3 regions of the Polaromonas sp. DSP2-3-2b2 genome follow, and region 3 is predicted to be linked to each of the others. Evidence: predicted binding sites of a transcription regulator. Region 3 holds the regulator's gene; each other region holds the start of a gene.
What was found. The regulator FNR, encoded in region 3, switches genes on or off when oxygen is low (the NO sensors DNR and NnrR bind a similar motif). The targets are predictions, from matches to a motif close to TTGATNNNNATCAA.
Positions count from the first base shown of each region.

Region 1: a site for FNR is predicted at 6,986-6,999, ahead of ACP7AD_RS09075 (universal stress protein). Genes of this name have one in related genera too.
Region 2: a site for FNR is predicted at 1,962-1,975, ahead of ACP7AD_RS09045 (MBL fold metallo-hydrolase RNA specificity domain-containing protein). Genes of this name have one in related genera too.

Region 1 covers NZ_JAFCTH010000008.1:63,520-73,008, reverse strand. Annotated here, with positions in the region: gene ACP7AD_RS09120 (PLP-dependent transferase) at 1-523, shown strand, start outside; gene ACP7AD_RS09115 (hypothetical protein) at 580-771, shown strand; gene mnmH (tRNA 2-selenouridine(34) synthase MnmH) at 894-1,952, opposite strand; gene ACP7AD_RS09105 (arylesterase) at 1,949-2,665, opposite strand; gene ACP7AD_RS09100 (ABC transporter ATP-binding protein) at 2,688-3,404, shown strand; gene rlmB (23S rRNA (guanosine(2251)-2'-O)-methyltransferase RlmB) at 3,535-4,308, shown strand; gene ACP7AD_RS09090 (chromate transporter) at 4,305-4,889, opposite strand; gene ACP7AD_RS09085 (chromate transporter) at 4,886-5,461, opposite strand; gene fabG (3-oxoacyl-ACP reductase FabG) at 5,667-6,410, opposite strand; gene ACP7AD_RS09075 (universal stress protein) at 6,487-6,927, opposite strand; gene ACP7AD_RS09070 (universal stress protein) at 7,143-7,985, shown strand; gene ACP7AD_RS09065 (Hsp20/alpha crystallin family protein) at 8,085-8,513, opposite strand; gene ACP7AD_RS09060 (BON domain-containing protein) at 8,565-9,218, opposite strand; gene ACP7AD_RS09055 (zinc-dependent alcohol dehydrogenase family protein) at 9,414-9,489, opposite strand, start outside.
Region 2 covers NZ_JAFCTH010000008.1:53,065-62,553, reverse strand. Annotated here, with positions in the region: gene ACP7AD_RS09050 (universal stress protein) at 84-554, shown strand; gene ACP7AD_RS09045 (MBL fold metallo-hydrolase RNA specificity domain-containing protein) at 567-1,928, opposite strand; gene ACP7AD_RS09040 (DsbA family oxidoreductase) at 2,069-2,737, shown strand; gene ACP7AD_RS09035 (hypothetical protein) at 2,750-2,983, opposite strand; partial or broken gene ACP7AD_RS09030 (ferritin-like domain-containing protein) at 3,097-3,549, shown strand; gene ACP7AD_RS09025 (hypothetical protein) at 3,655-3,978, opposite strand; gene ACP7AD_RS09020 (hypothetical protein) at 3,975-4,172, opposite strand; gene ACP7AD_RS09015 (type 1 glutamine amidotransferase domain-containing protein) at 4,396-5,010, opposite strand; gene ACP7AD_RS09010 (CHRD domain-containing protein) at 5,217-5,696, shown strand; gene ACP7AD_RS09005 (guanylate cyclase) at 5,912-6,379, shown strand; gene ACP7AD_RS09000 (YgiQ family radical SAM protein) at 6,576-8,966, shown strand; gene ACP7AD_RS08995 (DUF1294 domain-containing protein) at 9,073-9,489, opposite strand, start outside.
Region 3 covers NZ_JAFCTH010000020.1:13,311-22,799, reverse strand. Annotated here, with positions in the region: gene ACP7AD_RS14840 (ornithine cyclodeaminase) at 1-386, shown strand, start outside; gene rocF (arginase) at 383-1,294, shown strand; gene ACP7AD_RS14830 (sulfite exporter TauE/SafE family protein) at 1,423-2,100, opposite strand; gene hemN (oxygen-independent coproporphyrinogen III oxidase) at 2,110-3,492, opposite strand; gene fnr (fumarate/nitrate reduction transcriptional regulator Fnr) at 3,729-4,451, shown strand; gene ACP7AD_RS14815 (hypothetical protein) at 4,490-4,783, opposite strand; gene ACP7AD_RS14810 (nitrogen fixation protein FixH) at 4,851-5,108, opposite strand; gene ccoG (cytochrome c oxidase accessory protein CcoG) at 5,129-6,595, opposite strand; gene ccoP (cytochrome-c oxidase, cbb3-type subunit III) at 6,645-7,565, opposite strand; gene ACP7AD_RS14795 (cbb3-type cytochrome oxidase subunit 3) at 7,562-7,741, opposite strand; gene ccoO (cytochrome-c oxidase, cbb3-type subunit II) at 7,762-8,388, opposite strand; gene ccoN (cytochrome-c oxidase, cbb3-type subunit I) at 8,402-9,489, opposite strand, start outside.

The DNA.
Region 1 (9,489 bases), on a different contig from region 3:
GATGGGCTCGGTGGTGACGAACAGCGAAGCGCTGCACCACCTGATGCATTTTTGCCATATGCGCGTCGGCTACGGCGTCAGCGGCAATGACGCCGAACTCGTGCTGCGCGGGCTGAACAGCATCGCGCTGCGCTATGCCGCGCAGGATTCCGCCACGCGCCAGCTCGCCGGCTGGCTCCAGGGCCAGCCGCAAATCGCCGCCGTGCTGCATCCGGCATTGTCTGACTCGCCAGGCCATGCGCAATGGAAGCGCGACTGCACTGGCGCGGCCTGCCTGTTCAGCGCGGTCTTCCGGCCTGACATCACGCCCGTGCAGATCGACCGGTTTTGCGACAGCCTGCGGCTTTTCAGGCTTGGCTACAGCTGGGCCGGGCCGATGAGCCTGTGCGTGCCTTACGACATGGCGGCGCTGCGTGCCGTGCGCCCCTGGCCCCACCAGGGCGGGCTGGTGCGCTTTTCCGTCGGGCTCGAAGCGGTTGCCGACCTGCAGGCCGACCTGGCCCAAGCGCTGGCCGGCCTGTGAGCAAGGCCTGATGGCAATGCATTACAGTCAGGGCTACCTATTCACGAAAGCAAGCTGTGGCAACTCCCAATTACTCCTATGAAAAGCGCCAGAAGGAGCTGGCGAAAAAACGCAAGAAAGAAGACAAGCTCAAGCGCAAGGGCGAAGGCAAGCCTGAAGATGGCGATGTGTCCCCTGACGGCGTGCCGGATCAGGACAACATCAGCGAAGCCCAGCTTGACATACCGCCCGCCGGTTCCCCTCCCTGAGTCCTGAATTCAAGAAAAAAGCCTTCCAGCGCAACAGGGGTGTGCGCAACCAGCTATTGATCTGATAGCAAATTCACGACTGACCCGGCATCACCGCCACTGGTGATGCTGGGTTTTTTGCATCAAGCCTCGGCCAGCAGCGAACGGGCAAGGTCGGTCATGGCTTGCGCGCTGTGGTCGCGTGGCGCCAGGGCTCGCGCCGCTTCGTACTGGGTGAAGTTGCGCTGCATCGACTGCAGGTAGCCCGGGTCGTAATGCTTGACAAGCAATTCGAGCACCACCGACGCCACGTCGCCGCCGCGCGCACACACCTGCCAGTCCAGCACGGTGGCCTTGCCGCGCGCCTCGGTCAGGGCGCCGAGCCGATCGCAGAAGAATTCGATGTCCCGGACAAAAAAGTCATAGTCTTCCAGCAGCAGCGCCACGCGCTCGCCTTCAGGCAAATCAATGCGCAGGCAGGGGCTGGCGCGCATGGCGGCAATCAGCCCTTCGGGAACGGCCACGTTGCCGACCTTCTTGCTCTCGCTCTCGATATAGACCGGCCGCGCCGCATCGAAGCTGCACAGCGCCGTCCAGATGCGGCTGTCGTAAGCCTTCTGGCTGGGCTGGGCCACGCCCGGGATCATGCCAAGCACCGAACTGCGGTGGTTCGCCAGCGCTTCAAGGTCCAGCACCTGCGCCCCCTGCGCTCCAAGGGCCTGCAGCAGCCGCGTCTTGCCCGAACCCGTGGGGCCGCACACCACGCGGTAGCGGTGCCGCGCGGCGACTTGCGGCAGGTCCGCGACCAGCGCCGCCCGGAAGGCCTTGTAGCCGCCATCGACCAGCGTGACCCGAAAGCCGATCTGGTCCAGTACCAGCGCCAGCGAGCCGCTGCGCTTGCCGCCGCGCCAGCAATACACCAGCGGCTGCCATTCCCGGGGCTTGTCGAGCACATCGCGCTGGATGTGCTCTGAAATGTTCTTGGCGACCAGCGCCGCGCCCAGCTTCTTGGCCTCGAACTGGCTGATCTGCTTGTATTGTGTGCCGACGATCTTTCGCTCGTCGTCGTGCAGGCTGGGCCAGTTCACCGCGCCTGGCAGGTGGTCTTCGGCGTATTCGCCCTCGGAGCGGGCGTCGATGACGGTGGAGAACTGCCCCAGTTGGGCCAGGGCGTCTGCGGCGGAAATGCGGTCAAGGCTCACGGGATGATTTTCTTCAGTTCTGGCCAGACATTGGCCAGCATTCTGGCTTGCGATGACTCGTTGGGGTGGATGCGGTCGGCTTGGAAATTGGCGGCGGCATTGTCGCCGTCGGCAACGCCCTTGAGGAAAAAGGGCACGAGCGCGACTTTCTCCTCCTTGGCGACCTTGGAGAAAAGGCCTGAAAAGGTGGCGGCGTAGGCGCCGCCATAGTTGGGCGGCACTTCCATGCCGACCAGCAGCACGCGGGCGCCGGCTTTCTTGGACGCCTGCGTCATGGCCGTCAGGTTCTTTCCGGTCATGTCCAGCGGCAGGCCGCGCAGCGCGTCGTTGCCGCCCAGTTCGATCACTACGGCGGTCGGCTTGTGCTGAGCCAGCAGGGCCGGCAGGCGCGAACGGCCACCCGAGGTGGTGTCGCCGCTGATGCTGGCATTGACGACCCGGACATTTTTGTTTTCGCTGGCCAGCTGCTTTTCAAGCAGCGGAACCCAGCCGGTGCCGCGCCTGAGGCCATATTCGGCGCTCAGCGAGTCGCCCACGATCAGCACGGTCGGCTGCGCCTTGGCCTGCGCCGGCGCCTGGGCAAATGCGGGCACTGCCAGCAGGGCGCTGATCAACACGCTTCCCAAGGATTTGGCCCAGCGGTTTCGCGCGCCCAGGCCAGGCTTGCTACAGTCGGCAGCAATCGATTTAACGTTTTCAGAGAGGGTTGACATGTTTGAACCTGTGGTTTCCGGGATGGGTGAAGTTTTATCCAGGCCTTCAATCGCGTTGGAGCCTGCCAGCACTCCAATTGTTTCCGTTGAGCATGTTTTCAAGTCGGTCACCGACTCGACCGGCACCTTGACCATTTTGCGCGATATCGACTTTGCGCTGAATGCGCGCGAAACCGCCGCCATTGTCGGTGCATCGGGATCGGGCAAAAGCACGCTGTTGACGATCATTGCCGGGCTCGACACGCCCACGACCGGCACGGTGCGGCTGGCCGGCCAGGACATCTTTGCCATCAGCGAGGACGACCGCGCCGCCCTGCGGGCGCAAAAGATCGGCTTCGTGTTCCAGAGCTTTCAGCTGATGGCCAACCTGACGGCGCTGGAAAACGTCATGCTGCCGCTCGAATTGTCGGGAATGAAGCAGGCGCGCGCGCTGGCAACCGACATGCTCAAGCGGGTGGGGTTGGGCGAGCGGCTGGGCCACTACCCCAAGGTGCTGTCGGGCGGCGAGCAGCAGCGCGTGGCGCTGGCGCGGGCCTTTGTCGTCAAGCCGGCCGTGCTGCTGGCCGACGAGCCGACCGGCAGCCTGGACTTTGCCACTGGCGAGACGGTGATGAAGCTGATGTTCGACCTGAACCAGGAACTCGGCACCACGCTGGTGCTGGTCACCCACGATCCGGCGATTGCGGCGCGCTGCCAGCGGCGCATCACCATCGAGGCCGGGCAGATTGCTGTTTCTTAAGACAAAAAGGGCTGTTCCGCTTGCCTGGCGTGTGCTAAGTGCTATCTAAAAAATAGCTAACTGAGTGGCTGCGCTTTTGAGTCGGCCCAGCTCCACGCAGACTGCAAAACCCAGCAGCGATAATTGCCGGATGTCTTCTTCCCCCCACAAAGTTCTTTTCGGCTTCCATGCCGTCGGTGTCCGTCTCAAGACCGCGCCCAAGTCGGTCATTGAAGTTTTTTACGATGCCTCGCGCCGCGATGCCCGGATGCGCCAGTTCACCGACCGCGCTAGAGAAGCCGGCGTGCGGCTGATCGAGTCCGATGGCCTGCGCCTGGCCAAGATGTGCGGCAGCCACGGCCACCAGGGCGTCATCGCCCGGGTCGATGTGGTCGCCCAGGTCACCTCGCTTGACGAGTTGCTGGAGCAGCTTGAAGCCGCCGGCGCTGCCCAGCCGCTGCTGCTGGTGCTCGACGGCGTGACCGATCCGCACAACCTGGGCGCCTGCCTGCGGGTGGCAGACGGCGCCGGCGCGCAGGCGGTGATCGCGCCCAAGGACCATGCGGCCGGCATCAATGCCACGGTGTCCAAGGTCGCCAGCGGCGCGGCTGAAACCGTGCCGTATTTCATGGTCACCAACCTGGCGCGCACGCTGGGCGAGTTGAAGGAACGCAACATCTGGTGCATCGGCACCAGCGACGATGCCGAAAAGACGATCTACGACGTGGACTTGAGAGGCCCGGTGGCCTTGATCCTGGGCGCCGAGGGCGAAGGCATGCGCCAGCTGACGCGCAAGACCTGCGACGAGCTGGTCCGCATTCCGATGAACGGCGCGGTGGAAAGCCTGAACGTGTCGGTCGCCAGCGGCGTCTGCCTGTACGAGGCGCTGCGCCAGCGCCGCCCTGCAGCCGATTTAGCCGCCTAAATCAGCCCGTACCAGCCGAGCAGCGCGCCTGCGCCCAGCAGCCAGAGCAGATGCGTCCGAGTGCGCCAGACGATCAGCGCCGTCACCACCGTCACCAGCCACACCGGCCAGTCCTTCAGCGAACTGCCGTTGGCGCTGGCCAGAATCCAGCCGGTGGCAATCAGGAGCGCCACGACGATGGGCGCCATGCCCTGCTTGAAGGCGCGCACGGCGCGCAGTTCGCGGTTGCGGTGGCCCCACTGGGCGGCGGCATAGGTCAGCACGGTGCTCGGAATCAAAATCCCCAGCAGCGACAGCAGCACGCCGAGCAGGCCGGCCAGCATGCCGCCGGCGTTCAGGCCGACATTCCAGCCCAGCAGGGCGACAAACAGCACATTCGGGCCGGGGGCTGCCTGGGCAATCGCGATCGAGGCGTTGAACTGCTCGTCGCTCAGCCAGTGCTGCTGATCGACCAGAAAACGATGCATGTCGGGTGCGGTGGTGATGGCCCCGCCCACCGACAGCAGCGACAGCGTCAGGTAATGCAGGAACAGCGTGAACCAGTCCTGCAGGCTGAACACCAGGGTGAGCGGTTCGGTCATGGTTTGAGCTTTTGAAAGGCCACGATGCAGGCAATGCCGCCCAGGCCCAGCAGCACGTAGACCAGCGGCCAGCGCAGCAGCGCGATGGCGACAAAACACAGCACGCCAAAGCCGATGCACAGGCGCAGGCCAAGCACGTTTTTCAGCAGGGCGCCAAACAGCTTCAGGCCGGTCGCCGCGATCAGCCCTGCCGCCACTGCGCCCATGCCGCGCAGCGCGCCAGCCACGCCGGGATGGCCGGCGAACTGGGCATAGACCAGTGCCAGCCCCAGCACGATGACCAGCGGCACGGTGAGCATGCCGGCCAGCGCGGCCATCGCGCCTTTCAGTCCGAAATAGCGCCCGCCAATCATCAGGGACAGGTTGACCACGTTCGGGCCGGGCATGATCTGCGCCACCGCCCAGTCTTCGATGAATTCCTCGCGCGTCATCCAGCGTTTTTTTTCGACCAGTTCGCGCTGCACCACGGCCAGCACGCCGCCAAACCCCTGCAGCGCCAGCAGGGTGAAGGACACAAACAGGTCGGTCAGGGATTGGGGTTGCGGATGGTCTTGCGCCGGCAGGGAACTCATGCGGCAATTATCGCCGCAGGCCTGAAAACCGCCTTGAACTGTCAGGCCGGATGCAGGCGGCTTCAAGCTATGAAAATAATAGCTGTAGATACCCGCTGGATATGCGAAAAAAGCATTAAACATGCTGAAGTGACGGCTGCAGGTCGGCGCGGCGCCCAACTGCCCACGCGATTCACGACACCGGCCATCGCGCGCTGGCGTGCCATCACACCGTCATGCCGCCCGATACCTCGATCACCGCGCCGTTGATGTAGCTGGCCTCGTCGCTCGCCAGGAAGGCGTAGACGTTGGCGATTTCCTCGGGTTTGCCCAAACGCTTGAGCGGAACGCGGTGCTCCATTTCCTTCAACACGTTGTCGGGGATGGTCGCCAGAATCGGCGTGGTGACAAAGCCCGGCGCGACGGCGTTCACGCGGATACCCTTGGGGCCGAGTTCGCGGCTCCAGGTTTTGGTGAAGCCGATCACGCCGAACTTGGTCGCGGCATAGTTGGTCTGGCCGAAGTTGCCGTAGATGCCGACCACCGAGCTGGCGTTGAGGATCACGCCGCTGCCTTGCGCCACCATGGCGTCGGTCACCGCCTGGGCGCAGTGGAACACGCCGCGCAGGTTGACGTCGATCACCCGGTCGAACTGCTCCAGCGTCATTTTCTGCAGCCGCGCATCCTGCGTGATGCCGGCATTGTTGACCAGCACGTCGATGCGGCCGAACTGTTCCAGGACCTGCGCGACCACCGCATCGACCCGGCCCCGCTGTGTCACGTCCATGACATGGCCGACCGCCTGCGCGCCAAGCGCTCGGCACTGGCTGACCGCCTCGTCAATGGCGGCCTGCCGGATGTCGCAAACGATGACGATGGCGCCTTCGCTGGCGAACTTGAGCGCGGTGGCCAGGCCGATGCCCTGCGCTGCGCCGGTGACGAGGCTGACCTTGTTTTGGAGTCTTGGCATGCGGATTTTCCTGGGTTGGGGTTATAGGTAAAAATGGAGGGGGTCGACCGGCGGGCGGATGTGGCTGCCGTTGGCCTCAGCGAATCACCAGCACGGGCAGGGGCGACAGCCGCAGGATCTGCTCGGCGCCGCTGCCCAGCAGCATCCGCCCGAAGCCGCGCCGGCCATGGGTGCCGACCACCACCAGGTCGGCGTTCCATTCCCTGGCGGCGTCGGCGACCACTTCGGCCAGCCGCTCGCCGGGCTTGTCGCACAGCAGGCTGTCGGCTTCGCTGCCGGCCGACCGGGCAATCGCCATGGCATCTTCGAGCACCTTGGCGCCGGCTTCGCGCATCGCCGAAACCAGACCGCCCGAATAGCCGCCGTACTGCTCGTAGCCGCTCAGGTAGGCGAGTTGTTCGACCACGTGGATCAATCGCACCCGGCCGCCCGAATCCCTGGCCATCTGCAGGGCGGCGACCAGCGCCTTGTTGGAACTGTCGCTTCCGTCGACCGGGACAAGTATTCGCTGGTACATGGGCTGCTCCTTGTGCAAACTGGGCAGACCATTTTGGCCGGGCTTGCGGCCTGCCCGATTGACGTGAATCAAGCAGCCCGCAGGGACAGCCGGGCGCCGAAGGACTTGCGTCCAGTTGCAGGCATCGGCAGTGGGCGCTGCTTGATCTGCGTCAAGCCGGAGCAGCTTGCCAGTCGATATCGTTTCAGCATCACCACTTCCTGATGGAGTCGGCCATGAACGAATCGTTTGCACAACTGCTGGTACACATGGACGCCCTGCCGAAGGCGCAGCAGCGCCTGGAAGCCGCCAGGCGGCTCGGACAGGCGCAAGGCGCTGCGGTGACGGCGCTGTACGCGGTGATGTCGCATTTCGTGGAATTGCCTTTCGCGCCGGAAATCGGTCCCGGCATCGCCTCGGCGCTACAGGACATCGACGACCAGCAGCGCCGGCTGGCGCGCACCGCCTTCGACCAGGCGCTGGCAACGCCTGGAACAGCCGTCGAATGGGCCGAGATCCGCCAAGACCCGATGATGGCGGCGTTCGCGCAGCAGGCTTTTTATGCCGACCTGATGGTGCTGGGCCAGCACGACCCGTCTACTGCTTCATCGTCCGGCGTGCCGTCCGATTTTGCCGAGAACGTCATGGTCATGAGCGGCAAGCCGGCGCTGATCCTGCCGTATGCCGGCATGCCGCCTGCCGTGATCGGCGAAACCGTGGTGATCGCCTGGAAACCGGCGCGCGAAGCGGCCCGCGCCGTGAGCGTGGCCATGCCACTGCTCAAGCGCGCAAGACGCATCGTCATCCTCTCGTGGTCCGGCGGCGATGCCAAGGTGGTGGGCAAGCGGCTTGACCTGCGCGGCTACCTCCGGCTGAACGGCATCACGGCAGACTGGCTGGAACAGGGAGACGAGCCGTCGGCGCTGGGCGAAGTGCTGCTTTCGCGTTCCTTCGACATGGGTGCCGACCTGCTGGTGATGGGCTGCTACAGTCACAGCCGGGCGCGCGAGTGGGTGCTGGGCGGCACCTCGCGCACCGTGCTGGAGTCGATGACGCTGCCGGTCCTGATGGCGCACTGATTTCAGGGCCGGCGCAACCGGACTTTGCGGCCATCTGCCAGCGCTTCGGGCGGATAGACCACCACTGTCTGGCCGGGCGCCAGTCCTTGGCGCAACACCTTACTGCACCGCGATCTTCTTCGATTCGGGCGATGCTTTTTTCGGCAGTTCCAGCGTCAGCACGCCATCGGTGTATTTGGCGACCACCTTGGTGTCGTCCACATCCTGCGCCAGGCTGAAGGTGCGCGAAATATTGCCCCAGTAGCGCTCGCTGCGCAGCACCTTGCCGCTCTTGTCCTTGGACTCCTTCTCGCGGTTCACCTCGGCGTCGATCTGCACCACATTGCCGTCGATGCGAACGTTGATGTCCTCTTTTTTGACGCCGGGAATGTCGGCCTTGACTTCGTAGGCATCGTCTTTTTCGGACACATCGACGCGCATTTTCAACGCCGGCGTGTCGGTTTCCAAGGCCATGGGGTTGAAGAAGCGGCGCAGCGCCGTGTTGAAGGTGTCGCTGATTTCGGAATCAAGTAAACGCAGGTTGCTCATGAAGAATCTCCTTGGGTTGATTGAAAATCAAAAATTGAAAAGCCGGCCTTGCTAGCCGCCGACCTTCAGCTTGTCCACGACGCGCGAGACACCTGGCGCCGAGAACGCAGCGCCAACGGCCGCTTCGCGCTCCGCCAGCGAATGCACCGTGCCTCTCAGGGTGACCACGCCGCCCTCGACCTCGACCTGGATATGCCTAGCCTCGCGCATGGCCTGGCGCGTCAGGGCGGCGGTGATCTGCTCGCCGATGTTCCTGCCGCTGGCGCGCGGCTTGATGGTGATGCGGTTGTACAGCCCATGCACGCCGGCCAGCGGCCGGATGCACTGCTCGGCGCGGGCCAGCTGGTAGCTCCAGTCCACCTCGCCGCTCAAGGTGACCCAGCCGTTCTCGACCATGACCTTGACCTTGTCGAAGGGCACCAGGCTGTTGAGCCGCAGGGCCGTAGCGGCAGCCTGCGCAATCTCGGAGTCGCTGCGCTTGTGTTCAGGCGCGAGCTTGACGTCCAGCTCCAGGGCGATGCTGCGCACGCCCTGGACACGCTGGATGGCGCGCTCCACCGCTTCCTTTTCCGCAAAACTGTTGAGGTGGCCGGTGAGCGTCACCACGCCCTCCTGAACAATGACGCCGATGCCGGTGGAATTGACGGCCGGATCCCACGCCAGTTCGTCGGTGACATCGGCCTTGAGTTGACTGTCGGATTTCATGCTTGCACCCGCTTTCCTGAAAGATTCCGATTCCGTGGGTTTCGTGGCTTTAGCTTTTAATTTCAATATATTGGGTCTGGCCTAGCGCCGTTTGATATTTCGCAAGCCGGCTGGTGGCGCTGAAAGTGAGCGGCCAGTGCTTGATCTTGAGCAAACGAGCGATGCCGCATCCGTTGTGATCCGCTGGCCTCGCGCTCAGGGAACCAGCACCGCCGCCCCGTTGACCCGGCTATCGCGCAAGGCCTGCACGGCCGCGTTGGCATCCTGCAGC
Region 2 (9,489 bases), on a different contig from region 3:
ATTTCAGGTTTCTACTTGACCTTGCGCAAATGCCATCAGGCAAAAAGCCGAAAAGATGCCTTTTTCAACCCAGGAGCCACCTCATGCCCAGTTTTCACCAGATCCTTGTCGCGGTTGATGGCAGTCCCACGTCGGAAAAGGCGCTCGATGAGGCGATTCGCCTGGCCCGGCTGAACGGCGCCCGCCTGCGGCTGCTGCATGTGGTCGATGAACTGAGCTATGTCAGCGGTTTCGAGTCGGCGGTGAACTACCTGAACGAAATCATCCCGCTGATGCGTGTGGCCGGGGAAAAGTTGCTGGCGCACTACCTGAAAAAGGCCACGGACCAGGGCGTCGAGGCGGACAGTGTGCTGATCGACGAAGGCCCGGGGCGCATCTGCGACCATGTGGCCGCGCAGGCCATGCGGGCCAAAGCCGACCTGATCGTCGTCGGCTCCCACGGCCGGCGCGGCGTCGGCCGCATTTTGCTGGGCAGCGATGCCGAGCAGATCGTGCGGCACGCGCCGGTTCCCGTGCTGGTGGTTCGGGCGCCTGCTGAAAGCGTCACGACTTAGCGCCGCCCGGCTTCAGTCCAGCATGACCGATTCCAGGTAGTCGGGCATGTGGCAGTTCCAGTGCAGTTCGCGCTCGATGCGCTGGCGCATCGCGTCGGCCGCAGCCGGCTCGCCATGGGTGATGAAGGTCTGGCGCGGCGCCGAGGTGAAGTGTCGCAGCCACTCGATGATTTCCGCGCCGTCCGCATGGGCCGACAGGCTACCCAGCATGGCGACCTCGGCGCGAATCGGCACATCCTGGCCGAAGATGCGCACCGCCCGTGCGCCGCCGGCAATGGTGGCGCCGCGCGTGCCGCCCGCCTGGTAGCCGGCGAACAGGATGGTGTTGCGCTTGTCCGGGCCAAACGCCTTGATATGGTGCAGCACCCGCCCGCCGGTGGCCATGCCGCTGGCCGAGATGATGACCATTGGCCCGCGCCGCGCATTGAGCAGCCGCGACTCCTCGGCCGATTGCACGATTTGCGCGGTGTGTGCCATGGCCCGGCATTGCGCCGCCGTCAGCCGCAGCTCGGCGCGGTGGCGCTCATAGACCTGCGTGGCATTGGCGGCCATCGGGCTGTTCAGGTAAACCGGCAGGCTGTCATGGATGACGCCCTGCGCCTTGAGCAGGTGAATGCAGTACAGCAGGCTTTGCGCACGCCCGACGGCAAACGCCGGAATCACCACCACGCCGCCGCGCGCGGCCGTGCGGTTGATGATATGGGCCAGTTCGAGTAGCACGTCGGTCTGCTGGTGCAGGCGGTCGCCGTAGGTGGATTCGACCACCAGATAATCGGCGCCGTCCATAGGCGTTGGACCGGCCAGCACCAGGTCGTTGGGCCGGCCGATGTCGCCGGAAAACAAAATGGAGCGCGTGCCGTTGTCCAGCCGCACAAACGACGAGCCGGGCATGTGGCCCGACGGCGTCAGCGTCGCGCTCAAGCCTGCAGCGGGCTGCCATTCGGCGTGGTAGCCGACGGGCTCAAACAGCTTGAGGCAGCGCCGGGCATCGTCCCGGGTGTAGAGCGGCAGCGCCGGCGCGTGCTTTGAAAGCTTGTGCCGGTTCAGGTATTCGGCTTCTTCTTCGAGCAGGTAGCCGCAGTCGGGCAGCAAAATGCCGCACAGGTCGCCGGTCGCCGGGCTGCAAAACACCTTTCCCCTGAAACCCTGCCGGGCAAGCAGCGGCAGGTAGCCACTGTGGTCAATGTGCGCATGGGTCAGGATGACCGCGTCGATGCTGGCCGGCTCGACCGGCATGGGCGCCCAGTTCCGCAGGCGCAACTGCTTGTAGCCCTGGAACAGCCCGCAATCGACCAGCACGCTGGACGAGCCCTGCCGAAGCAGGTATTTGGAACCGGTGACGGTGTCGGTCGCACCTAGGAACTGGAGTTGCATGCCCGAGTTTAGGAAGCCGCGCAGCGGTCCGGCTTGATATGCATCAAGTCCACCGGCCGGTGGACAATGCTTGAAAAACTGCACAAAAACCAGCAAACTGGCCGTTTTTGACCAACCCGCCCTGACTTGCGGCAAAACCCATGACCACTGTTCTCAAGATCGACTTTGTTTCTGACGTTTCATGCCCCTGGTGCGCCATCGGCCTGAAGGCGCTGGACATGGCGCTGGCTAGAGTGGCCGACGACATCACGGCCGAGCTGCATTTTCAGCCCTTCGAGCTCAATCCGACAATGGCGCCCGAAGGCCAGGAGATCAACGAACACATCACCGAAAAGTACGGCATCACGCCCGAGCAGGCCGATGTCAACCGCGAAAACATACGCCAGCGTGGTGAAAAGGTCAGCTTTGCCTTCAGCCGGGCGGACCAGCCTGGAGGCGGGCGCAGCCGCATCTACAACACTTTTGACGCCCACCGCCTGCTTCACTGGGCCGGGCTTCAGGGAAGCGGCGTGCAAAAGACCTTGAAGGAAGGCCTGCTGAAAGCCTACTTCACCGATGGCCAGAGCCCCGCTTCGCATGAGGTGTTGGCCAAGGTTGCTGGCGAGAGCGGCCTTGACCCGTTGCAGGCAGCCGAGGTACTGGCAAGCCATGCCTATGCCAAGGAAGTGCGGGAGCGCGAGTCGTTTTACCTGACCCAGGGGATTCATTCGGTGCCAGCGGTCATCATCAACGACCGCCACCTGATTTCCGGCGGACAGCCGGTCGAGGTGTTCGAGCAGGCGCTGCGCCAGATTGCGGCGGGGGGCTGATTTCCATCGGCGTTAGCCCGGCGGCTTCACCCGGAACTTGACACCTGAACCCAAAATGCTATGGGTTTGATAGCTGTCTGCGAAGGCTGGGCGTGCGCAAAAGGCTATTTTTATATCAAAAAAACTGGCTTCAACCGGCGCGCGTGCCGCCATCGGCTGGGCGCTGTCTGCAACGGCGCAACGGTTTTCGCCTACAGCGCCGTCTGTGCTTGCCTGACCGAGCCTGTTTTTCACCCAGGCGATCATGAGCCTTGCACTGAAAAGCGCCGCTGACCGGTTTTTCCTTCCGAGCATTCAGCCAGGGCGCCATTGGGCAAACATCTTTCAACCATCAACCTGACGGAGAAAACACCATGACAGCCAGCAACGATGAAGTGATCAGCACGCTGAACGACCTGCTCGAATCCTGCCGTGACGGTGAATATGGATTCACCGCCTCTGCCGAACACACCCAGACCGCCGACCTGAAAAGCCTGTTGATGCGCCATGCGGCCGAATGCCGCACCGCCGGCCAGGAACTGCAGGCGCTGATCCGCCAGATGGGCGGCGAGCCTGACGAGGGCGGTTCCATGACTGGCGCGCTGCACCGTGGATGGGTGTCGGTGCGCGGCGTCCTGAGCGGCCACAGCGACCAGGCCATGCTCGACGAATGCGAGCGCGGCGAAGATGCCGCCGTGGCGAGCTACCGCAAGGCGCTCAAACAGGACTTGCCGCCGGCCATCCGCAATGCTGTCGAGCAGCAGGCCCAGGGCACGCAGAAAAACCATGACGAGATCAAGGCCCTGCGCGATTCGTACAAAGCGCGGCACTGAGCAAGGCGGAATTTTTGAGTTTGCTTGCCGCGTCTTGTGATGCGCCAAGTCGGGGCCGCAGCGGGATTTTTCCGCTGCGGCCCTCTTTTTGGGCGACGTGTTCCGCTAGTTTTCCAGGCCGCCCGCGCAGCTGACCTGTGCGTCGAACTGCCTTCCCTGCCGTGAATAATCGCTGTCGGTCACGCTGCAGCCCGAAACCATCTCCACTGCTTTCTGGAGCGACGCCATGGCTGCCGGCGTTCCCGCCAGGATTTTCTGGCTTCCGGCTGCGCTGGCCGTCCAGGTGCTTTCGGTGATTTGCCTGACGACGTAGGATTCGCCGCCCAGCGTCACGCTGCGTGCGGGCGGCCCCGCAGTTTCTGCAAGCATGGCGCAGCCGCTCATTCCCAGACTGGCCATGGTCAGCAGCAAGAGGCCACGCGGTTTCATGAAAGGCTGGCTTTCACCAGCGTTGCGGCCAATGGCCGATGCCATGCAACGGTTTGCGGCAAGCCGTGACGAACGGATTCCTGTGCCTTGGGTGTGGGCACCATGGGGTTGGGCGTCGGCAGCTTGGCATCGGGACAGCCTGAAAGCAGCAGGGCCGCGCAGGCCAGAGGCAGCACTAAAAAAAGGCGTTTCATCGGGTTCTCCAGGCGCAGACCTTCTGCAGGGCAAATCATAGGCGGTCACTCGCTGGCAGACCATAAGGCGCAGCCATGTTGCGGCCAAGGCCTACAAGCGAATCCACCCGGCAGGCCGTGCTTGGCGCGCCTTGTGGGTTGGGCGCAATCGTTACCTCGACAACCGGGATATGCACCAGTTCGAAGCTGATGACGCCTTTTCAGACCGCGCGAACTGCCATGTTCAGCCGCTTTCACCGGCAGACGATGGAATGTCATCGGACGTGCCGCGGATGTGCTGGCGCGTGCGCTGGGCCAGGACGCTCTTGAAGGCCGCATTGAAGGCGGGAATGTCCTCAGGCGTGCGGCTGCTGACCCAGTTGCGGTCCACCACGGCCTTTTCATCGACCCAATGCGCGCCGGCTTTTTCAAGCTCTTGCCTCACATCGGGGGAACTGGTCATCTTGCGGCCCCGCACCAGGCCGGCCGAGATCAGCAGCCACGGCGCATGGCAGATCACGGCGATCGGCTTGCCCTGCGCATCGATCTGCCGGACCAGCGCCTGCGCGTCGGCATTGTCCCGCAGGCGCATGGCATTGACTTCCCCGCCGGGCAGCAAGAGCGCATCGAATTCGTCGGCCGTGACCTGGTTGAAGGTCGTGTCCACATCGAACAGGTCGCCCGGCTGGTCATGGTGGACGCCACGAACCTGGCCGGTTTTATCGGACAGCATGCGAATCAGCACGCCTGATTCCTCAAGCGCCGCGCGCGGACCGGTCATCTCTGACTGCTCGAAGCCGTCGGTCAGCACAATGCCAATGCAAAGGCCTCCCAGCTGGTGTTGCGGTGGGTTGGACATGGATTCCTCGCGTCTTGACCATTGCCTGACTTTGATCCGCGCCATGCGCAACGCTTGTCGGCGCGCCGGGGTCCGTGGCGTAGGAGAAAAGCGCAAGTGCAGCCCGCGCAGGCCCAGATGGCCAACCCCGCGAACGATCGGGTTTATCCTAGGCCGACGCTCTGCGCGCACGACCACAATCACCTCTTTACCCATCGAAAGACCCCATGATTCCACGCCGCCAAGCCCTTCGCCTTTCCCTTGCCACGCTGACCGTGTCGGCGCTTGCCGTGATCAGCGGCTGCGGGATGATGAAACCGTCATCGACCGCCATGCCAGGCGCCAACCTGGTGGCCCTGAGCACCCAGCTGAGCGCCGCCAACGAGGTGCCGCCCAATGCCAGCCAGGCTACCGGAACCGTCGATGCCGTGCTGAACAAGGACACCAACCTGCTGCGCTGGAAGGTCAGCTACACCGGCCTGAGCGGCCCCGTCACGGGTGCGCATTTTCATGGTCCGGCCGCCGTCGGCGCGAATGCCGGCGTGGTGCTGCCGTGGCCCGGCCCCGTCACCAGCCCGATGGAAGGCAGCGCCACCCTGACGCCTGCGCAGGTGGCCGAACTCGTCGCCGGCCGCTGGTATGCCAACATCCACACCGCCGCCAACCCGGGCGGCGAAATCCGGGGCCAGATGATGGTGCGCAACTGATCCTTGATCTTTCAGTTTGCTATTTTTTGCATAGCTGACCATGCCCGTGGGATGTGCGTAAAAAGCCTTTTTTGCTTGAAAATGAATAGGCATCAGCTTTTGCGCATCAATCCTTTCCGCTTTGGGGGGGAACCTGCCCAAGCCCCCCAAATCGAAGCGTGCATGCCGGGTCTGGCCGTCAGGCCCGCTGTTACCAACCGTACCGGAGACCCGCCATGGCATTGCAGGAACAACACGAACTCAACCAGCAACTGGAACAGTTCCGCCTGGCGTTCGACACTGACGACCTGCATGGCGCGCTGCGTTACCTGAACGCCCGCACCACGTTTCGCTACACGGCAATCTACCGGCTTGACGGGCAGATGATGCGCAACATCTATCTGTACGACCGGCAGGGCGAGAACCCGACCAGCTTGTGCGAAGTCCCGCTGGGCGACAGTTTTTGCCAGTTCGTGATGCGGGACAACGGCTTCAACACGGTCAATTCGGCTGATGATGCGCGGCTGCTTGGCCATCCTTACCAGGGTGTCATGAATTCCTATTTCGGCCTTCCGCTGTCGCGCAAGGCCGGCACGATCTTTGGCACCTTGTGTCACTTCGATGTTGAACCCATGATGATTCCTGATGGCGAAATTTCCTTGCTGGAAGCGGTCAGCCCGGTGCTGATGGACCAGCTCGACTGACGGCGATCCAGGGCTTTCAGCCCATCATCGGCGCCTGAAATCGCTCCAGGTGGAGCGCCATGGACTTTCATTTCCAGGGCGTATGCCATTGCGGGCTGACCCCGAGGCCGTTAAAACCTTAAAATCGCCGGTTAATCAAAAATCGCAGGCGTTGTCATTCGGCAGTCCGCGCGATTTCAACCAAGAATCGCCCGCCATGAACGCCCCCATCGATGTCTCCTTTTTCAACCGCGCCGCCAAGCCGCTGACCAGTTACCGCAAGTACTGGGCCGCCCGCTTTGGCACTGCCAAATTCCTGCCGACCAGCCGCGCCGAGATGGATGCGCTGGGCTGGGACAGCTGCGACGTCATCCTGGTCACCGGCGACGCCTATGTGGACCACCCCAGCTTCGGCATGGCGGTGATTGGCCGGGTGCTGGAGGCTCAGGGCTTTCGCGTCGGCATCATTGCCCAGCCCGACTGGCAAAGCGCCGAGCCCTTCAAGGCGCTGGGCAAGCCCAACCTGTTCTGGGGCGTGACCGCCGGGAACATGGACTCGATGATCAACCGCTACACGGCCGACCGCAAAATCCGCAGCGACGATGCCTACACGCCCGGCGACATCGGCGGCAAGCGGCCCGACCGCGCCGCCATTGTGTACAGCCAGCGCTGCCGCGAAGCCTACAAGGACGTGCCCATCATCCTGGGCGGCATCGAAGGCAGCCTGCGCCGCATCGCGCATTACGACTACTGGAGCGACAAGGTGCGCCGCTCCATCGTCGTCGATGCGAAAAGCGACCTGCTGCTCTACGGCAACGCCGAGCGCGCGCTGGTCGAGATTGCCCACCGCCTGGCAGCGCGCGAACCCGTGCAAAGCATCACCGACGTGCGCGGCACCGCGTTCGTGCGTCGCCAGGACGACGAGACGGGCCGGGGCTGGTTCGAGATCGACTCCACGCAGGTCGATGAGCCCGGCCGGGTCGAGTCGCACATCAACCCCTACATGACCACTAGCGAGCAGGCGGCCGGGCAGGGCGCGACCTGCGCCAAGGAAGACGCTGAGAAGGATGCTACTGATAGCATAGCTGTTGGCGCCCTACCAGCAAGCGCTGCAGGCCCATCCGGCTTGAAAAACGAGGTGAATCCGGCGATCAGGCCGCTGACCTTCTTCCCGAATCCCGCGCTCTACGGCAAAGGCAGCCTGAAGGTTCCGCCACGCGACCGCACCGTGATTCGCCTGCCGAGCTACGAGCAGATCAAGGCCGACCCGGTGCTGTATGCCCACGCCAACCGCGTGCTGCACCTGGAGACCAACCCCGGCAACGCCCGGGCGCTGGTGCAGGCGCACGGCGAAGGAACGACCGCGCGCGATGTCTGGATCACGCCGCCACCGATTCCGCTCACCACGGCCGAGATGGACTATGTGTTCGACCTGCCGTATGCGCGCGGCCCGCACCCGAGCTACGCCGACGAGAACGGCCGGCACGACGGCGCGACCAAGATCCCGGCCTGGGAGATGATCCGCTTTTCGATCAACATCATGCGCGGCTGCTTTGGCGGCTGCACCTTCTGCTCGATCACCGAGCACGAAGGCCGCATCATCCAGAGCCGCTCCGAGGAATCGGTAATCCGCGAGATCGAGGACATCCGCGACAAGGTCGAAGGCTTCACCGGCACCATCTCCGACCTGGGCGGCCCCACGGCGAACATGTACCGCCTCGGCTGCAAGAGCCCGGAAATTGAAGCCGCCTGCCGCAAGCCGAGCTGCGTCTACCCCGGTATCTGCCAGAACCTGACCACCGACCACGGCCCGCTGATCAAGATCTACAAGCGCGGCCGTGCGCTGCGGGGCATCAAGAAAATCCTGATCGGCTCGGGCTTGCGCTACGACCTGGCGGTGCAAAGCCCCGAGTACGTCAAGGAACTGGTGCAGCACCACGTCGGCGGCTACCTGAAGATCGCGCCCGAGCACACCGAAGCCGGCCCGCTGACCAAGATGATGAAGCCGGGCATCGGCAATTACGACAAGTTCAAGACCTTGTTCGAGAAGTTCAGCCTCGAAGCCGGAAAGAAGCAGTTTTTGATTCCCTACTTCATCGCCGCCCACCCCGGCACCAGTGACGAGGACATGATGAACCTGGCGATCTGGCTGAAGAAGAACGGTTTTCGCGCCGACCAGGTGCAGACCTTTTACCCCAGCCCGATGGCCACGGCCACGGCGATGTACCACAGCAACAAGAACCCGCTGCGCCGCATCACCCGCGACAGCGAAACGGTCGACATCGTGCGCGGCGACAAGCGCCGCCGCCTGCACAAGGCGTTTTTGCGCTACCACGACGCCAACAACTGGCCGGTGCTGCGCGAGGCGCTGAAAACCATGGGCCGCGCCGACCTGATCGGCAATGGCAAGCACCACCTGATTCCGACCTTCCAGCCGATGACGGACGGCACCTACCTAAGTGCGCGGCGCAAGAACTCGACCGCCACCGTGACGACCAAGGCATCGCCAGTCATCAAGGGCCGGCTGCTGACGCAGCACACCGGGCTGCCGCCACGCGACAACGGCTCTGGCAAGGCGCCGGGCAAGCTGGCGCGCAAGCCGCGCTGAAGCGCTTTGCATTCCGAAAGGCCCTGCGTGTCCGAGGATGCGCAGGGCCTTTTTCTGTTTTTGAAGCCAAATAGCCCTGTAGCGCACGGCTCATAAGCGCGGACAGCTATCGATTAAGTAGCAGGATTTGCAGTTGCGGACTGAACACAAAACCCGCCAGCACGAGGCAGTGAAGCACCACGGTCGCCCAATAAGCGGCCAGAAACGAGGCTTTGCTCGACTTGTGGCGCAGCAGCGCTTGCGCCCACCATGCGCCGGGCCAGCCTCCCAGCAAGGCGAGCAGATGCAATGTGCTTTCAGGCGTGCGCCACCGGCCGGTTTGCGCCGCATGCTTGTCAACCCAGTACATGAAAAATGTCACCAGGTTCAGCAGCAGCGCGATGGGCAGCGCCATGGCGGGCAAACGGCCGGCACGGCTTTCCCAGCCCAGCAGCACGGCCCAGCCGAGCATCAGCAGCAGCGCGGGAGCGGCCGGCCTGGACGGAGCCGTGCGAGTCAACGGCCGGTTGCGGGTGGTCGTGCG
Region 3 (9,489 bases):
AGACCGAAATCCACCCCGAGGTACTGGCCGCCGCCAAAGTCTTCGTCGAGTACGAGCCGCAAACCCGCGCGGAAGGCGATTTGCAACAGATGCCGTCCGGCTTTGCCGTCACCGAACTGTGGCAGGTGCTGGCAGGCCATGCGGCGGGCCGGGGCAGCGCCGCGCAGGTCACGGTGTTTGACTCGGTCGGCTTTGCGCTTGAGGATTTCTCGGCGCTGCGCTATCTTTACGCCCAGGCCCGGTTGCTCGGACTGGGCCAGAGCCTTCCCCTGATTCCCCGGCTTGACGATCCCAAGGACCTTTACCAGCTTCTCAAGCCGGCCATTCTGAACAGCAAGGCGCCCATGAAACAAATTACCCACAACACCGAATCGATGACCACATGACCCAGCACATCCGACTGATAGGCGCACCTACCGACGTTGGCGCGGGCACGCGCGGCGCCTCGATGGGTCCGGAAGCGTTCCGCGTGGCCGGCCTGCAGCCGACGCTGGAAAGCCACGGCCTCCGCGTCACCGACCAGGGCAACCTGAGCGGACCGGCCAACCCTTGGCAATCGCCCGTCAGCGGCTACCGCCACCTGGTCGAGGTCGCGGCCTGGAACCATGCGGTTCACGAAGCGGTGCACGCGGCGCTGGAAGGCGGCGACATGCCGGTGCTGCTGGGCGGCGACCACTGCCTGGCGATTGGCTCGATCAGCGCGGTGGCCCGCTACTGCCGCCAGCGCGGCAAGAAGCTGCGCGTGCTGTGGCTCGACGCGCACACCGACTTCAACACCGACGCGCTGACGCCGACCGGCAACACGCATGGCATGCCGGTGGCGGTGCTGTGCGGCCATGGGCCGGCCGAACTGACCGGCATTGGCGGGCTGTCGCCGGCGATTGAGCCTTCGGCCATCCGCCAGATCGGCATCCGCAGCGTGGACGCCGGTGAAAAACGCTTTGTCAGTGAATCAGGGCTGGAAGTGTTCGACATGCGCTACATCGACGAAATGGGCATGAAGCGCACCATGGAGGCGGCGCTGGCCGGCATGGACGACGACACGCACCTGCATGTGAGCTTTGACGTGGACTTTCTGGACGCCAGTTTCGCGCCCGGTGTCGGAACGGCGGTCAAGGGCGGCCCCACCTACCGCGAAGCCCAGCTGTGCATGGAAATGATTGCCGACACCGGCCGCATGGCATCGCTTGACGTGATGGAACTCAACCCTGCGCTTGACGTGCGCAATGCCACGGCCGAAGTGGCGCTGGATTTGATCGAAAGCCTGTTCGGCAAAAGCACGCTGATGCGCTAGGGTTAGCGCGAAACCTCCCGGCTCTTTCATCACGGCGAGCGGGTCGTTCAATGGCTATACGCTACTGAATTCATAGCTGCTTGCGCATACTAAACCTGCGCCAGAGGTCTATTTGATACTGAAAATCCTCACGGCGTGACGCACCAGGGCGCGGTATCGTGCGCCAGCCCCATCCACAAGGCCCAGCCAGAAGTCGCAGCCAATGCCAGCCCGGCCAGGCGAATTCCCCATTCACCGCTGCCGCCGCCGCGCAAGCGCAACAGCAGCCAGGGGCCGATCAGCAGGGACACGCTGCTGCCCAGGGCAAACAGCGCCATGGTCAGCGCGCCATCGAGCGGACCGCCGCTGAGGGCCGCCACCAGCACCGCCGAGTACAGCAAGCCGCAGGGCATGAAGGCCCAAAGTGCGCCAATGGCCAGCGGCGCGCCCCGGCCCCAGGACGCATTGAAAGCCCTGACCCGACTCCAGACGCTGCGCGCGGTGCTGTCGAGCCAGACAGGCTGGCGGGCCAGCACGACCAGCATCAGTCCCATCATCATCACGGCCACATGAAACAGCGTCCAGACCGGGCGCATGACCGCCGTCTGAGTGGTCAGCCATCCGAGGCCCTGCATCGACGCTGCCGCTACCGCGCCGAGCGCCGAATAACTGGCCAGCCGGCCGGCCTGGAAGCTCCAGAGAGCTGAAGTCTTGCGCGCGCCGGCCGCGTTGCCGATACCCGCACAGGCTGCGCCGCACATGGCGACGCAGTGCGGCCCACCGGCCAGTCCCATCAGTAAGGCCGTCATGGCCAGCGAAGTTTGCATCAGAGCGTTCTAAATGATCCGGGAAAACCTTGCACGCGTACGGTCAGCCTGAAGGTAACGGTCAAAGACCATGGCTACACCCCGCACCACATACCAGCCCATCGCCGTCACCTGAAGGCCGGTGTCGCTAACCTCCACCACGCCCTGCGCCTGCATGGCGCAAAGCTGCTCCAGTTCGGCGGCAAAATAACTTTTGAAATCAATCAAAAACCCCAGTTCAATCGACTCGAACTCCAACTGGCCCTGGCACAGCAGCGCCATGATGACACTGCGCCGCACCAGGTCGTCGCGGGACAGCGCCAGCCCCCGCACGACGGGCAATTGCCCTTGGTCCAGGTGGTCGTAATACTCTTCCAGGGTCCTGGAATTCTGGCTGTAAGCTGCGCCTACCTTGCCAATGGCCGAGACCCCCAGGCCGATCAGGTCGCAGTCGGGCTGGATGCTATAACCCTGGAAATTGCGGTGCAGGCGGCCTTGGCGTTTGGCAACCGCCAGCGCATCGTCAGGCAGGGCAAAGTAATCCATGCCGACGTGCACATAACCGGCATCCTGAAAAGCCGAAAGAGTGTGCGACAACATGGAGAGCCTAGCGCTGGCGCCAGGCAGTTCAGCCGCATCAATCCGGCGTTGCGGCTTGAAACGCTGGGGCAGATGGGCGTAGGCATACAGGGCGATTCGGTCCGGCCGCAGTTGCAGGACCTGCGCCAGCGTGCGGTCAAACGACTCCGGCGTTTGTCGCGGCAGCCCGTGGATCAGGTCAATACTGACAGATTCAAAACCCCTCAGACGCGCGGCTTCGACCAATGAAAAAACCTGCTCGGCAGGCTGGATGCGATGGACCGCTTTTTGCACCGCCGGATCGAAATCCTGGACCCCGAAGCTCAGCCGGTTAAATCCCAGTTCCGCCAGCGTGGCAAGTCGCGCGGGATCAACGGTTCGTGGATCGACTTCAATGGAATACTCTCCGCCCGGTGCAAACTGGAAACTACGCCGCAGCATGGCCATCAACTGGCGCAGTTCGCCATCATTTAGAAAGGTAGGGCTTCCGCCGCCCAGATCGAGCAGGCTGACCGCTTGACCCGTGCCCAGATGGGCAGTGTACAAATCAAGCTCGCGACCAAGGTAGCGCAGATAAGTTTCACCGCGCTCATGGTGTTTGGTGATGATCTTGTGGCAGGTACAGTAATAGCAAAGCGATTCGCAAAAAGGAATGTGCACGTAAAGCGACAGCGGCAACCGCATGGCAGCCGCCCCGTTTCGGCGCTGCGCGAGTGCCTGCGCTAGCTGTTCGGACGTGAAGGCCTCCACGAAGCGGTCTGTCGTCGGATATGAGGTGTAACGGTGCCCCAGAGCATCGAAACGGCCTATCAGTTCGTGAATGGGGATGGGCATACAATCTGCTGCAGGTACGTTTGCGACGGTTCCTTGAACGCGCACCCGCGGCTACGGAGCAGGCACAGCCAATGTATCGTGAAGTTCGCCTTGTTTGTTTGACATATGTCAGCGGTCAGCATGTCTAAAACCATGTAACGAACCCTCGTGAGGAGAATGTCATGTTTGAGGTTACACCAGAGTCCATGGGGACGGGCAAGCGCGGAGAAGCCTCAAGCGACGCCAGACTCCAGCCCATCAATCCTGCCGCCATAAAAGTTGCATGCTCCAATTGCAACCTTCGTGAACTCTGCATGCCCATGGGCCTGAAGGCCGATGAGATGGACAGGATCGAGGAAGTGGTGGCTGTACGTCGTAAGGTCAAACGCGGCGGCCGCCTGTACAGCAACGGTGAAAAATTCACGTCCCTGTTTGCCATCCGCACCGGCTTTTTCAAAACATGCATTACCACCGAAGACGGTCGTAATCAGGTTACCGGTTTTCAGATGGCTGGAGAGATCATCGGTCTGGACGGCATCGTCAGGGAACACCACACCTGCGACGCTGTAGCGCTGGAAGACGCTGAAGTGTGCGTGATGCCGTTTGACCGCATCGAAGAGTTGTCCAGGGAAGTTGTATCGCTTCAACGCCATGTGCACAAGATCATGAGCCGCGAGATCGTTCGTGAACATGGCGTGATGCTGCTGCTGGGCAGCATGCGCGCAGAGGAGCGCCTGGCCGCCTTTTTACTCAATCTGGTCCAGCGACTCCATGCTCGCGGCTTCTCGCAATCCGAACTTCTGTTGCGCATGACGCGAGAGGAAATCGGCAGCTACCTAGGCTTGAAGCTCGAAACGGTCAGCCGAACTTTTTCAAAATTCGTCGAAGACAAAATTGTGGAAGTCAAGCAGCGCCATGTGCGCATCCTTGATACCGAAGCGCTCAAACTGATCGTGAACAACAACCAGAAAACCTGCTGACACTGAAATTTTTCTGTGTGGGCTGACTGACAAACGTTTTAATTTGCCTTCACTTCTTTGGCACCGCTTTCGAGCCGACCATCTGCGGCCAATTCGCGACGATTTACTTCGAATGGCGACATGGCAAGCAGGGTCGTCAAGGCACTCGACACCATGGTCAGCAGCCAGAATACAAAAAAAGCCAGCGTATAGACGGCGTCCCGAGACAACGCCAGAGGCTGGCCGAACCAATGCAGGCTTTGCGGATCAACCAGGGCAAACACCAGCATCTCTATCACGCCCGCCACCAGAAAGGCAGGCCATGCAATCCACATCATTCGTTGGGCCAGCATAGAATTTAAATCTTTCTTGCAACTTGAGGACTGAATGGACGGATCCTTACCGAATTTCCTTCACTTTTCAAGGCTCGGCAGGCACCTGGACACCTGTGGCCGCATGATTTCGGGCCTGCATCGCTGGCGCCATGTTGGTGGAGGATGCCTCCCGATCCGCTGCAACCGACCGCGTTGCCTGACCGTAGCTGGTCACGACAGGATCGGGAACCTTGATGGCCAGGTACAAGGTGATGAATGAGGCGACGATCACTACGGCGGGTCCTGCGAAAACCATCCACACATGCCCAAATTTCCACCAGGGTTGTCCGTGTTCTTCGTTCATGATATTTCCATTGTTATATGTTAGCGGGGCACCAGAAATACCGACTTCTCGACCACGCGTCCAGGCGAGTTGACAGCCTCGATTTCAAAGTGGATTTCATGCGAGCCTGGACTTGCAGCCTCGTACGGCAATTGCAGGGTAATAGGAACCCCGCGCGCTTGGGTTGCATCGACAGTGAGTGTGCCTTCGGAGGCTAGCATCAGACCCGGCAAGCCTGTGGCGGTAATGCGGTAATGCTGGGTGGTTTCGGTCGCATTCATCACTTGCAGGCGATAAACATTTTCGATCTTTCCGCCGCTGACGATACGCGCCAGCGAAGCACGGTCACGAATCACGTCGACCTTGAATGGGGAGCGCAACGCCAAACTAATGAACAAGGCGGCAGTAACGCCCAGCAAGATGGCCGTGTAGACCAGCACCCTGGGGCGGAATATGCGACGCAAAAGCTGCGATCTGCCCCAGCCCTGTACCACCGCATTCTGTGTTGAATAGCGAATCAGGCCGCGCGGATAGTTCATTTTGTCCATCACGGTATCGCACACATCGATGCACGCCGCGCAACTGATGCACTCGTATTGCAGACCTTTGCGGATGTCGATCCCCGTCGGGCAGACCTGGACACAAAGTGTGCAGTCAATGCAGGAACCCAAGTTCAGGGCAGTCGGATCGGCCTTCTTGGAACGAGATCCGCGGGGTTCACCGCGCGCCTCGTCATAGGTGACAATCAATGTGTCCTTGTCAAACATCGCGCTCTGAAACCGGGCATACGGACACATGTACTTGCAGACCTGCTCGCGCATGTAGCCTGCATTGCCATACGTGGCGAATCCATAAAAGAAAACCCAGAAGGTTTCCCACGGGCCCATGCCTGCATTGATGAAACTGACGCTTAGTTCCTTGATAGGCGTGAAATAACCGACAAAGGTAAACCCCGTCCACAAGGCCAGAGCAATCCACAAAAACTGCTTGCTGGCCTTGCGTGCCAACTTGTTGACGGACATGGAGCTTGCATCAAGTCGCAGGCGTGCCGAGCGGTCGCCTTCGGTGATTTTTTCAAGCCAGAGAAAGATTTCGGTGTATACCGTCTGCGGACAGGCATAACCGCACCACTGGCGACCGGCCACAGCCGTGAACAAGAACAGCGCCAATGCCGAAATGACCAAGATGCCCGAGAGGTAAATGAAATCCTGCGGGTAAAGAACCAGACCAAGAATATAGAAACGCCGTGCTTCCAGATCAAACAATACGGCTTGGCGCTGACCCCATTCCAGCCACGGAAGGCCGTAGAAGACTAGCTGGGTGATAAAAACCGTGGCCCAGCGCCACTTTGAAAAAAATCCCGTGACGCTACGTGGATAAATTTTCTTCTGAGCTTGATAAATGCTGCCAGTCTCACCATCGCCAGTTGCTGACGCGGCCTGCAACTGCTCTCCGGCCATTACCGTGATGGGAATGACTTTTCGAGGAGTTGGCTTTAAATTATCCACAAGTACTACTCCATGCAAAGCCCCAGTAGAAGCCTTGCCGGGTAAAAGATCAATTCAGCGCTACTGCGCCTGGCTTGTTTGACAAGCTCCAAACATACGATGCCAGAACACGAATCTGGGATTCGGTCAGTTTGTCCTTTTGCGCAGGCATCTGGTTTACCTTGCCATTATTGATCATGGCCACGATTGCGTTTTCACCCCATCCGTGTAGCCAGATATCGTCGGTCAGGTTAGGAGCACCGATGGCTTGGTTGCCTTTTCCATCCACACCATGGCAGGCCGCGCAGGCACCGAACTTACTTTTCCCGAGGGAAGCCTTGACCGAGTCGTGTGGGCTGCCTGACATGCTCAGAACATATTGAGCCACGTTGCGCACATCATCCGGGGTTCCTACGGCGGCAGCCATGGGGGGCATGTTGCCAATGCGTCCTCCGACCAAGGTTTCAACAATCTTGTCGGGTGTGCCGCCATGCAGCCAGTCCTTGTCCGAAAGATTTGGGAATCCCTTGCTGCCACGGGCATCTGATCCGTGGCATTGCGAACAGTTGTTCATGAACAAACGCTCGCCAATCGCCATGGCTTGAGGATCGCTTGCCACATCTTCGGGCTTCATGCTGTTGAACCTGGCGTACAGTGGCTCAACTTCTTTGTTGCCTTTGGCCACTTCGGCTTCGTACTGGCCAACCTGGCTCCAGCCAAACTTGCCGGCGAAGTTGCCAAGGCCGGGATACATGGCAAGGTAAGCCAGCCCAAAAATCACGGTAATGATGAACAGCCACACCCACCAGCGTGGCAATGGGTTGTTCATCTCGCGCAGGTCGCCGTCCCAAACGTGCCCGGTCGTATTGTCGTTGGCGGTCATGGCCTTGGCCTTGCCGCTGAACCATAGCAGCAGCAAGCAGGCAAAGATGCCGATCAGCGAAATGCCAGTCACGTAGACCGACCAGAAATTACTGGTGAAATCGCTCATTTTTTTCTTCCTTGTCCAGTTCTTGGGAGCTGTGGGTCTTCGTCTTGTTCAAAGGGCAGTTGGGCTGCCTCGTCGAAGCCCTTGGCATTGCGGCTAGACCACGCCCACACGACGATTCCGATGAAGACGAGAAAAGTGGCCACCGTTACGATGGACCTGAGTGTGTTGATTTCCATGATCGTCTGCCTTCGTCGGCTTATTTGCGGTGAATTCCGAGCACCTGCAGATAGGCGATGACGGCTTCAATCTCGGTTTTCCCTTTGACATCGGTAGCCGCCGACGCAATCTGCTCGTCAGTGTAGGGCGTGCCCACCGTGCGCAGTCCCTGCATGTGGGTTTTGATCGAAGTGTCGTCAACGATGTTTTTCATCAGCCATGGGTAGGCAGGCATGTTTGATTCGGGAACCAAATCACGCGGATTGTTCAGGTGAATCCGGTGCCATTCATCGCTGTACTTGCCACCTACCCGCGCCAGGTCCGGACCCGTTCGCTTGCTGCCCCACTGAAAGGGATGGTCATAGACGGACTCGCCGGCAACTGAGTAAGGACCGTAACGCAGCGTTTCGGCGCGGAAGGGGCGGATCATTTGCGAGTGGCAGTTGTAGCAGCCTTCGCGCTGATAAATGTCTCGCCCGATGACCTGCAGCGCGGTGTAGGGCTGCAGCCCCTTGATGGGCTCGGTCGTCGACTTCTGGAAAAACAGCGGCACAATCTCCACCAAGCCGCCAACAGAGAGCACAAGCAAAATCAGCACGATCATCAGGAAGTTGTTGGTTTCGACCTTCTCGTGAGAAATGCCACCGCTCGATTTTTGATTAGCCATGTTGTTGTTTTCCTCAAGCGTGGGCCACGGCAGCCGGAATGGTGACAGTGACTGAACGACCGGCCGTGGCGGTCTTGTAGGTATTCCAGAGCATGATCACCATGCCACTGAGGTACAGCAAGCCGCCGACCAGACGCAATACATAGAAGGGGAACGACGCCTTGACCGACTCGACGAAAGTGTAGGTCAGCGTGCCGTCGGTGTTGACCGCGCGCCACATCAGACCCTGCATGACGCCGGCAATCCACATGGCCGCGATGTAGATCACGATGCCGATGGTGGCGGTCCAGAAATGCACCTCCACCGCCTTCATGCTGTACATCTGCTTCTGGTCAAAGAGGCGCGGAATCAGGTAGTACATGCTGCCGATGGTGATCAAGCCGACCCAGCCCAGGGCGCCTGAATGCACGTGTCCAATGGTCCAGTCGGTGTAATGTGAAAGTGCGTTGACAGTCTTGATGGCCATCATCGGGCCTTCGAACGTGCTCATGCCGTAGAAGGAAAGCGACACGATCAGGAAGCGAAGAATTGGGTCGTCGCGCAGCTTGTGCCATGCACCTGACAACGTCATGATGCCGTTGATCATGCCGCCCCAGCTTGGCGCCAGCAGGATCAGGGAGAAAACCATGCCGACCGACTGGGTCCAGTCTGGCAGTGCGGTGTAGTGCAGGTGGTGAGGGCCGGCCCACATGTAGGTGAAAATCAGCGCCCAAAAGTGAACGATCGACAGACGGTACGAGTACACCGGGCGCTCGGCCTGCTTGGGAATAAAGTAGTACATCATGCCCAGGAAGCCTGCCGTCAGCAAGAAACCCACGGCATTGTGCCCATACCACCACTGCACCATGGCGTCCTGCACACCGGCGTAAGCCGAGTAGGACTTCATGAAACCGACCGGGATGGCGGCGTTGTTGACCAGGTGCAGCATAGCGATGGCGATGATGAACGCGCCATAAAACCAGTTGGCGACGTAAATGTGCCGGACCTTTCGGGTGCCGATGGTGCCGAAAAACACAAAGGCGTAGGCCACCCAGACCAGTGTGATCAGGATGTCGATGGGCCACTCGAGTTCTGCGTATTCCTTGCTCTGGGTGTAACCCA